3 regions of the Bacillus sp. 5RYD7K genome follow, and region 3 is predicted to be linked to each of the others. Evidence: riboswitches for the same ligand, from Rfam matches in the RefSeq annotation. Region 3 holds a riboswitch; each other region holds the start of a gene.
The links. A riboswitch is a leader RNA that binds a small molecule or an ion and turns the genes downstream of it on or off. The one in region 3 is predicted to bind S-adenosylmethionine.
Positions count from the first base shown of each region.

Region 1: linked by a shared signal. The riboswitch ahead of ACQE26_RS14375 (2-hydroxyacid dehydrogenase) and the one ahead of ACQE26_RS17835 (methionine biosynthesis PLP-dependent protein) in region 3 are both predicted to bind S-adenosylmethionine.
Region 2: linked by a shared signal. The riboswitch ahead of metE (5-methyltetrahydropteroyltriglutamate--homocysteine S-methyltransferase) and the one ahead of ACQE26_RS17835 (methionine biosynthesis PLP-dependent protein) in region 3 are both predicted to bind S-adenosylmethionine.

Region 1 covers NZ_CP191200.1:2,811,088-2,814,365, reverse strand. Annotated here, with positions in the region: gene ACQE26_RS14380 (FGGY-family carbohydrate kinase) at 1-527, opposite strand, end outside; gene ACQE26_RS14375 (2-hydroxyacid dehydrogenase) at 546-1,547, opposite strand; SAM riboswitch class I at 1,669-1,761, opposite strand; gene ACQE26_RS14370 (molybdopterin oxidoreductase family protein) at 1,908-3,278, shown strand, end outside.
Region 2 covers NZ_CP191200.1:3,536,204-3,539,481, forward strand. Annotated here, with positions in the region: gene isp (serine protease Isp) at 1-910, shown strand, start outside; SAM riboswitch class I at 1,051-1,205, shown strand; gene metE (5-methyltetrahydropteroyltriglutamate--homocysteine S-methyltransferase) at 1,289-3,278, shown strand, end outside.
Region 3 covers NZ_CP191200.1:3,654,414-3,657,691, reverse strand. Annotated here, with positions in the region: gene ACQE26_RS17850 (GNAT family N-acetyltransferase) at 1-127, opposite strand, end outside; gene ACQE26_RS17845 (YjcG family protein) at 132-647, opposite strand; gene ACQE26_RS17840 (esterase family protein) at 672-1,394, opposite strand; SAM riboswitch class I at 1,569-1,694, shown strand; gene ACQE26_RS17835 (methionine biosynthesis PLP-dependent protein) at 1,764-2,885, shown strand; gene metC (cystathionine beta-lyase) at 2,878-3,278, shown strand, end outside.

The DNA.
Region 1 (3,278 bases), 840 kb from region 3:
GCCTGTGACGGTTCATAGCTTAAAATACCGCTCAGCTCAAATGTCACCCAGTCACTGATGCTTGTGATGTACTTCACTTCTTTCCATAATGACGGCTGTCTTTTTTTTAACCCGACAAGTTTCATGGCGGAAAATAAAGCGCTCGGAAGGCGTCCGGCGCGCTGATGTACTTCTTCTTTTAACTCGATCTCTCCCTCCCATTCGCGCCCTCTATTATCAATGTTGGGCAGACCGAGAAACGCCTTTTTATCTTTATTAATCAGAACAATTCCCTGCCTCTGGCTTGTTGAGGTGATTCCGATTAATGTAATATGTGGGCTTTTGGCAATAACCTTCCTTGCCATAGCGCTGATTTGCTTCCATAACCCTTCCGGTGAGAAATATCGTCCGTCCGGATAAAGCGGATCCGTCACATATTCAATGTCTTCCCTTTCCAATGCTGTCACATCGCCGCCGGCAGTCACAACCGCGACTCGCGCATTCCCAGTCCCGATGTCAAATACAAGGTAGCCTTTTTGTTCAGCCATTACAGCCTCCTCCTTTTTCTATCCTTCCATCTCAAGTTCTCTTTTGTTATAAAGTTCACGTATTGAGCAGGTTTGATCTTGTTTCCATTTGAAAAGCGCTTCATTTAAAATCTTCACATGATGATCCTCCACTTCAAATGTTGCGCCCGCTAAATGGGGAGTCGCTAACACATTCGGCAAAGAGATCAATTCATAATCAGAAGATTCAGGCGGTTCGTGATAAAACACGTCAAGGATCGCTCCCTTAATCCGCCGTTCTTTCAGCACCCGCAGCAGCTCTTTTCTGTCTGTAACCGCCGCTCTTGATGTATTGACAAAAACAGCTTCTTGCTTCATCAATTGAAAATGCCGGGCGCCGATCAGGCCGATGGTTTCATCGGTGCGCGGCAAATGAACGGAGACAATATCACTTTCAGAAAATACCCGTTCAATCGTCGTTTTTTCATACTCCCGGTTCTCATGATTGACAAAGGGGTCATAGTACAGCACCTTGCAGTCAAAAGCCGTCAACAGCCGGGCGATTCTCTGTCCGACAGCTCCGAAACCGATCAGGCCGACTGTTTTCCCCGTCAGCTCATTTCCCCTGAATTTGACGTAAGCCTGCAAATAATCACCATTCCACTTCCCGTCCTTCAGCCACTGATGAGAAGAATACGTGTGGCGCAAAAACGAAATGACATTTCCGATAAACATTTCAGCAACAGCCTGGGCATTGCGGGCCGGTGTATAGAAGACAGGGATATTTCTTTTAGTCGCCGCCGTGATATCCACATTAGACGGCATCCCTCTGCAGACGCCGATAAAAGCGGAATCCGGCAATATATCAATCACTCGCTCTGATACCTCATCAAGTTCGGTAATAAGCCCCGACGCGTTTGTCTCTTGAATCATCCAGATTAATTCATCTTCCCGATAGGCCCGGCCGTGCTTCTTCCACGGCAGGTGCACAGTCCGCCCGAACAGATCTGTCAGCTCCTTCAGCCCCTCGTCGTGATAGGGTGCGGTAATTAAAACCGTCATGGTGCAAAACATCCTTTTCACATAAATTTTTTCACAAAAAAATCTCTTTCCCCGAAGAAGGAAAGAGATTCATATACCGTCTTTATCCGCTTGAAGCGCACAAATATGTATAGACCATTCTTTCCTATCTTTCAAGCATACGCTTGCTGGAATTGGCACAATAAATGTTGCCGAGGTTTCATAGGGCCAGTCCCTCCACCTCTCTTGATAGAAAATAAAATGATGAAATTGTCAGGCTTTTAAAAGAATAAACTCATCATAGATAAGTCTTTCCGTGATGTCAACACTTTTTTTCTGAATTGACGATCTATTTCGAAATGTTATAATGCTTACAATATAAAAAAAGAGGAGAAATGGGCTATGAATTCTGCTGCAAAACAGCCAAACGGGGTCTTTAAATCGGTGTGCTCACTGGACTGTCCCGATCAATGCGGCTTACTTGTGACAAAAAAGGACGGAAAAATCGTTAACATTCAGGGAGACCCGGATCACCCCGTCACATCAGGGAATATTTGCAACAAAGTCAGACACATGGCTGAGCGCATTTATGATGAAAAACGTTTAACCGTCCCGTTAAAACGGATCGGCGAAAAAGGTGAAGCCGTGTTTACGCCTATTTCATGGGACGAAGCAATCAATACGATCAGTGCGCGCTGGAAAGAGCTTATTGCCGAAGAAGGAGCGGAAAGCATTCTCCCGTACAGCTTTTACGGTAATATGGGAAAACTGGCGGCAGAGGGAATGGACCGCCGTTTTTTTCACCGACTTGGGGCGAGCCAGCTCGAACGGACGATCTGCAGCAAAGCCGGATCTGAGGGCTATAACTATACAATGGGAGAAGGCGCGGGTACTGACCCGGAAGAGACCATACATGCAAAGCTCTTTATTTTTTGGGGAATCAATGCCGTCAGCACGAATATGCATCAGGTCATGATTGCTCAAAAAGCCCGGAAAAAAGGAGCTAAGATTGTCGTTATCGATGTACATAAGAACCAAACAGGCCGGCTTGCCGATTGGTTTATTCCCATTCGCCCCGGCACAGATGCCGCACTCGCTCTCGGTATCATGCATGTTTTATTTGCCGAGAACCTTCACGATGAAGCATTTCTCACAGAATACACCGAAGGCAGTGAAGAATTAAAAGCGCATGTCAAACAGTATGATCCGGAAACGGTTTCTGTTATGACAGGCGTTAAAGCAGACGATATCAGACGCCTTGCGAGAATGTACGGGGAAACCTCCCCTTCCCTTATCAGAATCGGAAACGGCATTCAGCACCATGACAATGGCGGTATGATCGTCCGCACCGTCGCCTGCCTTCCGGCTGTGACAGGACAGTGGCTCCGCACCGGGGGAGGCGCAATCAAGCACAACAGCGCGGTATTAAACTATAACAGACAAGCGCTCCAGCGGCCTGATCTGCTTTACGGCAGGAAGCCAAGATCATTTAACATGAACAGGCTCGGAAGCGTTCTTTTAGAAACAAAACCGCCCGTGCGCTCCTTGTTTATTTACGGAACCAATCCCGCGGTAGTTGCGCCGGAAGCGAATAAAGTCAGAAAAGGCCTGCAGCGGGACGATTTATTTACAGTCGTTCACGATCTGTTTTTAACGGAAACCGCCAAATATGCGGATATCGTTCTCCCTGCTGCATCTGCTTTTGAAAACACGGATTTTTACACGTCTTACTGGCACCATTTTATTCAGCTGCAAAAACCGGTGATCGAACCA
Region 2 (3,278 bases), 120 kb from region 3:
GGATGTGAACGAGCTTCCTGAGGGTATTAAAGTGATTAAGGCGCCAGAATTGTGGGCAAAAGGGTTTAAAGGAAAGGATATTAAAATCGCGGTGCTTGATACAGGCTGCGACATTAATCATCCTGATTTGAAAGACCGGGTTATCGGCGGAAAAAACTTCACCGATGATGACGAAGGCAAAGAAGACGCGATTTCCGATTACAACGGCCACGGGACACATGTTTCCGGAACGATTGCCGCCAATGATTCAAACGGCGGAATTTCAGGTGTTGCGCCGGAAGCGAGCCTTTTAATCGTTAAAGTTCTCGGCGGTCAAAACGGCAGCGGCAAATACGAATGGATTATTAACGGCATCAACTACGCCGTTGAACAAAAGGCGGACATTATTTCCATGTCACTCGGCGGGCCGAACGATGTGCCTGAACTGAAAGAAGCCGTCACAAATGCGGTAAAAAGCGGTGTACTGGTCGTTTGCGCAGCAGGAAATGAAGGTGACGGAGACGAGCGGACAGAAGAACTGTCGTATCCGGCCGCTTACAACGAAGTGATCGCCGTCGGATCAGTCTCAATCGCCCGTAAATCGTCAGAATTTTCAAACGCAAATAAAGAAATTGACCTCGTGGCGCCCGGAGAAAACATTCTCTCCACCCTTCCCAACCATAAATACGGGAAGCTGACGGGCACTTCAATGGCCGCCCCGCACGTGAGCGGAGCGCTGGCCTTAATAAAAGGGCTTGAACAGGACTCGTTTCAGCGGACGCTTTCTGAAGCCGAAATTTATGCCCAGCTTGTGCGGCGGACTCTTCCTTTGGGCATCGCCAAAACATTGGCCGGGAACGGATTTCTGTATTTAGACGCACCTGATGTGCTCATGGAAAGAGCCGAACAGGCACAGCTGCTGTCTTTCTGATATTTTTCTCATATAATGATTGATCCGCTTGTCAACATCACCAATTTTTAAAATGTGAGATTTTCTATTGACAGTGATCTGAATAAGCTGATAAGATAACCAACAAATGATGTAACTTTTCAAAAAAATTGAAATATTTTCTCTTATCGAGAGTTGGGCGAGGGATTGGCCTTTTGACCCCAACAGCAACCGACCGTAATTCCATTGTGAAATGGGGCGCGTGATTTTTGCGCCGAGACGATTGTCTCCTAAGGCACGGTGCTAATTCCATCAGACGTGATCTGAGAGATAAGAGAGGCTTACATTTTGATGTTAAAGCCTCTTTCTCTCATGAGAAAGAGGCTTTTTTGTTACATCTCACTTAAAGGAGGAGACTTAATGACTACAATCAAAACTTCAAATCTCGGTTTTCCGAGAATCGGCTTGAACAGAGAATGGAAAAAAGCGCTTGAGGCTTATTGGAAAGGAAACACTGATAAAGAAACGTTTCTTAAAGAGCTTGACGGTTTATTCTTATCAGCTGTCAAAACACAGCTTGACCAAAATATCGATATCGTGCCGGTCTCTGATTTTACTCATTATGACCATGTGCTTGATACCGCCGTCAGCTTTAACTGGATTCCGGAAAGATTCCGCAGCATCACGGATCCCGTTGATACATATTTCGCGATTGCCCGCGGTGTTAAAGACGCCGTTTCCAGTGAAATGACAAAATGGTTCAATACCAACTACCATTACATCGTTCCTGAATATGACGAAAGCATTGAATTCCGTCTGACGAGAAACAAACAGCTTGACGACTACCGCCGGATCAAAGAAGAATTCGGAGCGGAAACGAAACCTGTCATTGTCGGTCCGTATACATTCGTCACACTTGCGAAAGGATACGAAGAATCAGAGGCGAAAGCGATTCAAAAGCGCCTTGTTCCTCTTTATGTACAGCTGCTGAAAGAGCTTGAAGCAGAAGGCGTCAAATGGGTTCAGATTGATGAGCCAGCCCTTGTGACAGCCTCAGCTGAAGATGTCCGCGCCGCAAAAGAACTCTATGAATCTATTACAAAAGAGCTTTCAGGGCTGAATGTCCTCCTGCAGACATACTTCGATTCGGTTGATGCATATGAAGAACTCGTTTCGTATCCTGTACAGGGAATCGGGCTTGATTTCGTGCATGATAAAGGCAGAAACCTTGAGCAATTGAAAAAGCACGGCTTCCCGAAAGATAAAGTGCTGGCAGCCGGTGTGATCGACGGCCGAAACATTTGGAAAATCGATGTTGAAGAAGGCCTTGATGCGGCTTTGGATATCCTCAGCCACGCTGATGTTGAGGAGTTATGGATTCAGCCTTCAAGCAGCCTTCTGCACGTGCCGGTGGCGAAACACCCTGATGAGCATCTTGAAAAGGATTTGCTGAACGGCCTGTCATACGCTAAAGAAAAACTGGCGGAACTCGGCGTCTTAAAAGAAGGGCTTCTGTCCGGCAAAGCGGCCGTCAGTGAGCAGATCGAAGAGTCAAAAGCGGCACTTAAAGCTTTGAAAGCATTCGCAACAGGAGCGAACTCAGCTCAAAAAGAAGAATTGAATCAGCTGACAGAAAAAGATTTCTCCCGCCCTGCAAGCTTTGAAGAACGATTGGCGCTGCAAAATGAATCACTCGGTCTTCCCCTTCTGCCGACGACGACGATCGGAAGCTTCCCTCAATCTGCAGAAGTGCGGAGCGCACGGCAAAAATGGCGGAAAAAAGATTGGACGGATGAACAGTATCAAGCGTTTATTAATGCGGAAACGAAGCGCTGGGTTGACATTCAGGAAGAAATCGGCTTAGACGTGCTCGTTCACGGAGAATTTGAACGGACGGACATGGTCGAATACTTCGGTGAAAAACTGGCCGGGTTCGCCTTTACGAAATATGCATGGGTGCAGTCTTACGGTTCACGCTGCGTACGTCCGCCTGTCATTTTCGGTGATGTCGAATTTATCGAACCGATGACGGTAAAAGATACGATCTATGCCCAATCGCTGACAGAAAAGCACATGAAAGGCATGCTGACGGGACCTGTCACCATTTTAAACTGGTCATTCCCGCGCGTGGATATTTCAAGAAAAGAAATCGCCTTCCAGATCGGGCTTGCCCTCAGAAAAGAAGTAAAAGCGCTTGAAGATGCCGGTATTCAGATTATCCAAGTGGATGAACCCGCGCTCCGTGAAGGCCTGCCGTTAAAAACGCAGGATTGGGATGAATATTTAACTTGGGCAGCAGAAGCTTTCCGATTAACGACGTCTTCTGTGAAAAATGAGACGCAGATTCATACGCATATGTGTTACAGCAACTTTGAAGATATTGTCGATACGATCAATGACCTTGACGCTG
Region 3 (3,278 bases):
CTGACGCGTCTTCGAATTGATCAATTTCCTCTTCTTCCGGAACGTGCTGCTCTTTAACAAAGACCTCTTTTCTGACGAAAAAAGCGTCGTTCAGATGTTTTTCAGTTTTTGCAACGATGGCTTCCAAACAGTTATTCTCCTCCGCCTAATAAAAATGTTTCGTACACAGTCCATGAGCCGTTATCCAGCTGATAGAGCAGGTGAAAACGGTCAATGACTTCTTCGTGGGAAATGTCCTGCATTTTCAGCTGTCCGAGTACGTCGGAATGTTCATCTGACGACAGCTTCTGGCCGACCGTGACATGCGGAACGAAGCTGTATTCCGGCTTACCGGATAATGCTCCTGAATAGCATTTCTCACTCAGGGTTTTTAATTCTTCCGTCGGCTCCGCTTTCATATATATCACATTATTCACAGGAGAAAACGAGCTGTATTTTGTGATCTTCAGAACGAGCGGGTGCGACTCTTTCGCCGTCTGTCTCAGCTGTGATACGATCTGCTCGATTTCCTGTTCTGTCGCTTCAAACGGATCTCTTACCGTCAGATGCGGCGGTATGAGCGCGTAGCTCGGGTCGTAGCGTTTCCGGTACGAATTTGCGAGATCCTGTAATTTTTTTGATGGAAATAAAACAATACCGTATTTCATGAAAGTTCCCTCCTTAATGAATGGTTACAGCATTTTTTTCAGCGCCGGCGTGATGAGCGGCTGCCAGTATGTCCATTTATGATCCCCGTCAAAGGTTTCATACGTGTATTCAGACTGTTTGCTTTCCAGCAGCTGTTTGAGCTCTTCGTTCGGCGCGGTGAAATCAAGCACCTGGCCGTCCGTCGTATGGACGTCGGTTTCTTTTTCTCCGATTTGATGATAAACGGATATCTGTTTGAGGTCTTCCGACTGCCGGACGGCATCCAGCACGTGCCCGTCAACATACGGAGACTGCATGATGACGTTTCCAAACATGTTCGGATAGTCAAGCGCCGTCATGAGCGAGACGGTTCCGCCGAGGGAATCCCCGATCATGGTGCGGCCGTATCCGACTTGATAAGTCGGGTATTCTTTGTCGATAAAAGGGACGAGCTCATTTGCGATAAACCGTTTATATGAGGCGAACTTAGAGCCTTCGGGATGGTATGTGTTTCTTCGCTCCCGCACATTTTTATATGGGACGCCGATAATGATGCAGCGGTCAATTTCCCCTTTTGACATGAGCTCTTCCGCCTGCCGCCCGATTCTCCCTAATCTGAAATAATCATGGCCGTCCTGGGCGATGACCGTATGATACTTATACAGAGGGGAGTAAGTGTTGGGCAGGTAGACCAGAACGGTCATTTCTTCTTCAAGCTCATGAGAGAAAAGTTTTTTCTCATGAATGATTCCGGTTTTCGGTGCCACTTTGCATTCCTCCAGGCCGCTTCTTGTCTTGATGGTTTTTCCCTATTGTACCATGAATTATTAGAAATTTCTTTCTTCAGATGCACTTCTTGCGAGAGTTCAGAAAATTAAAAAGTTGTTGAAATCCATTTTATAGTGCGTTAATATAGAACAATCAGAAAATACAAAACAATATTCTTATCACGAGAGGTGGAGGGACTGGCCCTTTGAAACCTCAGCAACCGGTTTGCTTTGCCGCGGGAAGGCAAAGTGCCAAGGTGCTAAATCCAGCAAGCGATTCACATGCTTGGAAGATAAGAGGAAGAGAAAAGCTCCTTCTTCTTATGAAGAGGGAGCTTTTTTATTTTTGAAAAAGGATGGTGCTTACTGATGACGCAGCATGTCGAAACAAAATTAGCCCAAATTGGAAATAGAAGCGAAGAAGCAACGGGAACGGTCAGTCCGCCGATTTATCTGTCCACCGCTTACCGACATAGAGGAATAGGAGAATCTACAGGCTTTGATTACGTGCGCACGAAAAACCCGACACGCCAGCTCGTTGAAGACGCCATCGCCGTGTTGGAAAACGGTGCAAGAGGCTTTGCTTTCAGCTCGGGAATGGCAGCCATTCAAACGATTATGGCTTTATTTAAAAGCGGGGATGAATTGATTGTATCCTCCGATTTATACGGAGGCACATACCGTTTGTTTGAAAATGAATGGAGAAAATACGGCTTAAGCTTTATTTACGATGATTTCAGCGATGAAGACTGTTTACGCTCCAAAATAACGGAAAATACGAAAGCGGTATTTGTTGAAACGCCGACAAACCCGTTAATGCAGGAGGCCGACATTGAAAAAATTGCCCGGATTACGAAAGAAGCCGGCCTGCTTTTAATTGTCGATAATACGTTTTATACCCCGGTCATCCAGCGCCCGCTTGAACTGGGAGCCGATATCGTCATTCACAGCGCCACAAAATATTTAGGCGGGCACAATGATCTTCTTGCCGGTCTTGCTGTCGTAAAGGATGAAGAGCTCGGCGAGATCATGTTTAATCACCAAAATGCGATCGGAGCCGTTCTCCCGCCGTTTGATTCGTGGCTTTTAATGAGAGGGATGAAAACACTCGGGCTCAGAATGCAGCGTCATGAAGAAAACGCCCGTGAACTTGCAGCATTTTTAGAACAGGAAGAAGAAATCGCCGACGTGTTATATCCCGGAAAAGGCGGAATGCTGTCTTTCAGGCTGCAAAAAGAGGAATGGGTCAATCCATTTTTAAAGGCGCTGAAAACGATCTGTTTCGCAGAAAGTCTCGGCGGGGTGGAAAGCTTTATTACATACCCCGCGACACAGACGCACATGGACATTCCGGAAGATATCCGTATCGCAAACGGCGTCTGCAACCGCCTGCTGAGATTTTCAGTGGGAATTGAACATGCAGAAGATTTGAAGCGGGATGTAAAGCAGGCATTACAGCAAGTAAAAGAGGGGGCCGTGTCGTATGAGTAATCAAAATTGGACGCTGGAAACCCAGCTCGTGCACAATCCATTTAAAACAGACGGAGCTACCGGAGCCGTCAGTGTGCCGATTCAGCATGCTTCCACATTTCATCAGTCTTCCTTTGAAGAATTCGGAACATATGATTACAGCCGCTCCGGCACACCGACAAGAACAGCGCTTGAAGAAACGATCGCAGGTCTTGAAGGCGGAACGAGAGGTTTTGCTTTCAGCTCCGGAATGGCGGCGATTTCGACGGCGTTTCTGCTCTTATCCCAAGGCGACCATGTTCTCGTCACGGAGGATGTGTACGGCGGAACATTCCGCATGGTGACAGAAGTGCTGTCCCGTTTCGGAATCGAACACACCTTTGTCGATATGACGGACACAGAAGCGGTTGCCCG